Regions from separate parts of the Pseudoalteromonas sp. SR41-7 genome, predicted to be linked through region 2. Evidence: predicted binding sites of a transcription regulator. Region 2 holds the regulator's gene; the other holds the start of a gene.
What was found. Region 2 encodes FliA, which starts transcription of late flagellar genes. Its sites were predicted from a motif close to CTAAAGNTNNNNNNNNNNNNGCCGATA; they were not measured.
Positions count from the first base shown of each region.

Region 1: a site for FliA is predicted at 1,804-1,830, ahead of H5092_RS19890 (DUF5610 domain-containing protein). Genes of this name have one in related genera too.

Region 1 covers NZ_JACJEF010000024.1:1,781-4,997, reverse strand. The annotation lists gene H5092_RS19900 (thiol:disulfide interchange protein DsbA/DsbL) at 1-533, shown strand, start outside; gene trmA (tRNA (uridine(54)-C5)-methyltransferase TrmA) at 600-1,697, opposite strand; gene H5092_RS19890 (DUF5610 domain-containing protein) at 1,860-2,999, shown strand; gene murI (glutamate racemase) at 3,065-3,217, shown strand, end outside.
Region 2 covers NZ_JACJEF010000001.1:96,335-99,551, forward strand. The annotation lists gene H5092_RS00480 (protein phosphatase CheZ) at 1-580, opposite strand, end outside; gene cheY (chemotaxis response regulator CheY) at 598-981, opposite strand; gene H5092_RS00490 (RNA polymerase sigma factor FliA) at 1,022-1,732, opposite strand; gene H5092_RS00495 (MinD/ParA family protein) at 1,759-2,619, opposite strand; gene flhF (flagellar biosynthesis protein FlhF) at 2,612-3,217, opposite strand, start outside.

The DNA of each region.
Region 1 (3,217 bases), on a different contig from region 2:
AGCGTGCAACTAAAAAGCCAGAGGTTAAAGAGTTCTTCTCATTTTACTGCCCTGCATGTAATAACATGGAAGCACTAATTGGTGAGTTTAAGCCTAAGCTTGATAAAAACGTTAAATTTAAAAAGAGCCATGTTGATTTTGTAGGTGTACGTGACCCAGAAAACCAACAGATGATGAGCCAAGCACTGGCGACAGCTGAAGTGCTTCCACAAAAAGATCAGATTATTTCTGCAATCTTTAATCATATCCATACAAAGCGCGCTAAATTTAATGAGCTTGCAGATGTAAAAGATATATTTGTAGCGCAGGGCGTTGATGGTGATAAGTTTGATAAGCTGTTTAAAAGCTTCTCGGTACGTACGCTGAGCTCTAAAATGAAACGCGACCAAGACTACTTTAAAGAAAAAGGCGCACTACGTGGCGTACCTACCTTTATTGTAAATGGTAAGTACAAATTAAACCTAGGTCGTGAGTCGGGTATTACTAAACCTGAAGACATTAGCAAATTAATAAATTACTTAGCTAACAAGTAAGTTTAGCTAAAACAAAAAAAAGCTCCTTAAGGAGCTTTTTTTATGGGTAACGTTTACTGAACGTATTTATTTGCGCTGTAAGAAAACGCCCGACTCAATGTGATGCGTATAAGGGAACTGATCAAATATAGCAAAGCGCTTAACGTTATGCGTACGTGTTAAGTGATCAAGGTCACGCTCAAGAGTTTCAGGATTACAGGATATATAAATTATGCTTTCGTAGTTAGCCACTAAGTCACACGTTAATTCATCCATGCCCGCGCGTGGTGGATCAACTAATATGGTTTGGCAGTCATAGCTTTTTAAATCAATACCATCTAAACGAGAGAAAGTACGCTCGCCATTCATTGCTTGAGTAAACTCTTCACTAGACATACGAATAATATCTAAGTTCTCTACGTTGTTTTTAGCAATGTTGTATTGAGCAGAGTGAACAGATGATTTTGATATTTCCGTCGCTAATACTTTATTAAAAGAACCTGCTAATGCAATTGAAAAGTTACCGTTACCACAATACAATTCTAGTAAATCATTTTTAAGTGGTTTACATAAATCTTGTGCCCACTCCAGCATATTAATATTTACTTTTGCATTAGGCTGAGTAAAGCTATTTTCTACTTGTTGATAAATAAGCTCTTGCCCATTAACTGTTAAACGTTCAGTTACAAAGTCATCACCTAGTACTTCTTTTTGTTTGCGAGCACGACCTATAAAGTCAATTTTGTATTTACTGCTAAGCTTTTCTTTCAGTGCTTTAATTTCACTTAACCATTCATCATCCAGTGGTTTGTGATAAAGCAAGCTTACTAAAATTTCACCGCTTAGCGTTGATAGGTAATCGATTTGAAATAACTTACGGCGTAATATTTCACAAGGCTTAAGATTTTCAATCATCACCTGCATTATTTCACCTACTAGAGGCGCTGCTGGGTCAAATGTATCAACACGGATTTTTTCTTTTGTTTGTTGATCAAACATAATGTGAAACAGATCATCACCGTCGTGCCATACTCTAAATTCAGCACGTTGGCGGTAGTTAGTTGGCTCTGAGCTAAATACTTCTAATTGCTCCACACCAAAACGTTGAAACTGCGTACTAATTCGCTGCTCTTTTTCACTTAACTGCGCTTGGTACTGTGTGGTATCTATTTTAATAACTGCCATTAACGCTACTACCTTATCTAAGATCTGTTTATCGGCGCTATTGTAGGGAGCGCTGCGTATTTGTCTAGTTTTGGCTAGCATTTATGCTGTTTTATTGAACATTGTACTTTAGTTTTTGTTGTTATAGCCGATAATAAACTACGCACGCTTAGGAGACGAATCATGAAAATAGGTAATTATGGCTTTACGCCAAACAACAACATCAATAAATTCAATAATAAAGCTGATATACAGCAACCTACAATTACGTCTCCTCAAGATAGCTATCAACAACGAGGCCGAGAGTTGGCCGCAAAGGTGCTTGGCGATAAAATGGCTGAGCAGCTTGGATTACCTATCGCAGAAAAAAAAGCAGATAAACCACTATTTGATTTTGATGAAATAGTAAAAAACGTACTCGATTTTGTAAGTAGTGCTGTAAATAAAGCAAAAGCTAACGGCGCTGATGACGAAAAGCTCAAAGATATGCTAGGCGATGCGCGCAAAGGAGTCCAAATAGGGCTTGATGACGCTGTTGATGAACTCAAAGGTACAGGCGTATTTAATGATGACATGGAAGAGGGCATTAATAAGTCCAAAGAGGGAATTTACAATGGGCTGGATAAGTTTGAAGAGTCGTTATTTAACCCACAACCTGCCAGCGTAAATATAAGCCAGGCCCAATACGTCAGTATGACGAGTAATGCAGAGTATAAATTTACTACAGCAGAAGGCGATGAGGTAAGTATTAGCTTTGCTGATGCATTTGAATCTCAATCGGCAAGTGGCTATCAGCAAAATAGTAATAGTGAGTCGTTTGCAAGCTCATCATCGCAATCTCGACAGGTATCATTTTCGATGTCGGTAAATGGTGACTTAAACGAGCAAGAGCAAGAAGCTATTAATGCGATGATGGAAGACTTACAAGATTTAAGTAAAACCTTTTTTGGTGGTGATTTAGATGAAGCATTTGAACAAGCGCAAGAGCTGAGTTTAGACAGCGATCAGCTGGTGGCTTTTTCTATGGATTTACGCCAAACAAAAACAATAGCAACAGTTAAAAGCTATGAAGAATATAAACCAGCACCAGAAAAACAAGTAGCAGAGGGGTTAGCCCCTTTTAATGACGACCTTAAAAATGCTTTTGAAAAAGCGGGTGAGCTTGGATTACAAAATCAGCTAGCTGGCATTCTCCAATGGTTAAATCAAGATCAGGAACAAATAGATAAGTTAGTAGATTATACAAAGTCTATGTTCGAAAACCTTAATCAGTTAAATTCAGCAGCCGACAGGCTTACTGATTTAGAAGCCACGCAAAGTTAAACTACTTTCTTTTATAAAAACCTCATGGCAAACTGCCGATCTTAAAGTAAAGTAGGAACGGTAGTTTGTCAGCGCATATAATGGTCTTTGATTCAGGTATTGGTGGAACTACTGTACTTGAACATATCAAGCAAAGTATCCCCAATGCTCAGTACAGCTATTTTATGGATAATGCATTACTACCTTATGGTGCTCAATCCCAACAAACTATAATTAAC
Region 2 (3,217 bases):
GATGAAGTAAACTTTCTTCTACTTCCCTAACAAGTTCAATAACACGGCGAATAACTTGACCTGTTAAGTCTTGATAGTCTTGAGCCATTAATACATTTGTCATTAAGTTTTGAAGCTCATCAGTCTTATGATGAGAGTTGTTCATAAACTTATCGATGCTATGGCAAAGTTGCTTAAACTCACCAAGCTCAATTTCGCGGCTCATTAAACGATCCCATGTCGGTTTGATATGAGATATTTCGTCCGCTAACTGTTGAGCTATAGGTAAACTGGCCTCCACTGCATCCATTGTTTTATTAGCCGCATTTTCTGTCATTTCTATAACATAATTAAGCCGCTTTTTAGCATCTGGAATCGCATCTGTCGTTATATCAGTTAAGCGAGTATCAAGCTCAAAACTTTTAAGGGCTTCGTGCAGTTGACGAGTCAACTTTCCAACTTCAGCAAATAATTCAGACTGCTCTTTAGATGCAGCCTCTAAAATCAACTGATTTGCTTTGTCTTGCTCATCATTTTCTAAAAAAACAACGAGCTGACGAGCTTGTTCTAACGTTATTTGAGGCGCAGCTGGTGCTGGCATAAGCCTCTCCCCCATCATTAGCCTAAGCGTTCAAATACTTTTTCTAATTTAGTTTTTAATGTTCCAGCCGTAAATGGCTTAACAATATAACCATTCACGCCAGCTTGCGCCGCAGCTATTATTTGTTCTTTTTTAGCTTCTGCCGTTACCATTAATACAGGGATATGTTTTAACTTCTCGTCTGCACGTATTGCTCTTAAAAGATCAATACCCTGCATTCCAGGCATATTCCAATCCGTAACTACAAAATCAAACACTTGATTTTGCAACATAGGCAAAGCTGTAGACCCATCATCAGCTTCTTGAACGTTAGTGAAACCTAAGTCACGTAACAGGTTTTTTATAATGCGTCTCATCGTTGAAAAATCATCAACTACAAGAATTTTCATGTTTTTATCCAAAACATCCCCCAGTGAGGTATTAACCTTTGTTTACTTACTACTAATTTATCCAGTCATTGATTTTAGCTTTAAGCTTAATCATCGCCTGACCATGTATCTGACTTACACGCGATTCACTTACATCGAGTATATGTCCTATTTCTTTTAAATTCATTTCATCGTTGTAGTACAAAGAAAGCACCATTGCATCACGCTCTGGTAATGACTTAATTGCACTTAGCAAAGACTCATTAAACCTATCATTTTTAACATTATTAAAAGGTTTATCTTGTGCTAAATCTTGGCCTACAGGAGTAATAACATCCTCATCTACACCAAGGTCTTCAATACCTAATATTTTACTCGTATTCGCATCATTTAAAATATGATGGTACTCATTGAGCGAAATTTCAAGTTTTTCAGCAACTTCTATATCCGTTGGTTCGCGGTTCAGACTACTTTCGAGCTCAGTAATTGCTTCTGCAACTTGCCTGTTTTTACGGTGAACTGAACGAGGAGCCCAATCACCACGGCGCATTTCATCAAGCATAGCACCGCGAATACGAATACCTGCAAAAGTTTCAAAGCTTGCGCCTTTTGTTGCATCAAAGTTTTTGGAAGCTTCTATTAAACCTATCATTCCTGATTGAATTAAATCATCAAGTTGAACGCTAGGTGGTAATCGAGCAATTAGATGACATGCCACTTTTTTAACAAGTGATGCATGCTTCTCAACAATCACATTTAAATTTTGTGTTGATTGATATCCCATAGCTCTATTCACCAGTGTTGTCATAATTAACCGTTTACTAGTTTCTCAATGAAAAACTCTAAATGCCCAGATGGTTGGTTGGGTATTGGCCATTTAACTGCTTTTGTTGCCAGCGTTTTAAACGCAAGAGCGGCTGGCGAATTTGGAAAGAGCTCTACTATTACTTTTTGACGACGTGTTGCTTTGCGCATATTTTCATCATAAGGAACCGTTGCTACTAGCTCCATTGATACATCTAAAAAGCGGTCGGTAACTTTAGATAGCTTTGCAAACAATTCAGTGCCTTCACGCATACTGCGCACCATATTGGCAACAATTTTAAATTTATAAACGCCGTGCTCACGACTTAATACTTTAATAAGTGCGTAAGCGTCGGTGATTGATGTCGGCTCATCGCATACAACAACCATTACATCTTGCGCTGCACGCGAGAAGCTCAGTACCATGTCTGAAATACCAGCAGCTGTATCTACAATTAAAATATCAAATTCGGTATTCAATTCGCTAAACGCACGAATTAGCCCAGCATGCTCAGATGGTGATAATTCAACCATACTTTGCGAACCCGATGTAGCGGGTACAATTTTAATTCCTGCAGGGCCTTCAACTAAAATTTCATCAAGCTCACATTCACCAGACAAGACATGTGACAAGTTACGCTCTACACGTAAACCAAGCATCACATCACAGTTTGCTAAACCCAAGTCAGCATCCAACACTAATACTCGATTACCTTGCTGCCCAAGTGCAATAGCTGTATTTAGAGAAACATTTGTTTTCCCTACTCCACCTTTACCACCGGTTACAGCGATAACTTTTACGCCGTTGTTATTGTTTTGACTCATTTTGCGCAGGCCGCTTGCTTGATCTAATACTGTGTTAATCATACATCCCTACTGTGCTTGACGCCACTGCTTGGTGCCTTGAATGTTGTGCTTTTGTTCTTTTTAAATATAATTGCTCAGCCTTTTTAACTAGTTTCTCAGCATTTGCAACACGAATATCCTCTGGTACTCGTTGACCATTAGTAAGATACCCTATTGGAAGGCGATTTTGAATCGCAATACTAATAATCTCGCCCAAACTTAATGATTCGTCTAACTTAGTGAAAATACAGCCACTTAACTGTACTTTTTTAAAGTGGCGTACAGTTTCTTGCAATACATTAATTTGTGCTGTCGCGCTAAGTACTAAGTAGCTGCGAATATCTACACGTTGGTTACGCATTAATGTGTTTAATTGCTCAGTTAAACGTAAATCTCGCTGGCTCATACCTGCTGTGTCAATTAATACTAGACGTTTATTTCGTAAATGATATAAAACTTCAGCTAATTCATTAGCATCTTTAACTTGCTTAACACCACAACCAATAATACGACCATATGTTGCAAGTTGTTCATAAGCACCAATTCTGTATGTATCAGTGGTTATTAACGCCACTTTATCGGCACCATATTTTTGTGCGCCTAGAGCTGCAAGCTTAGC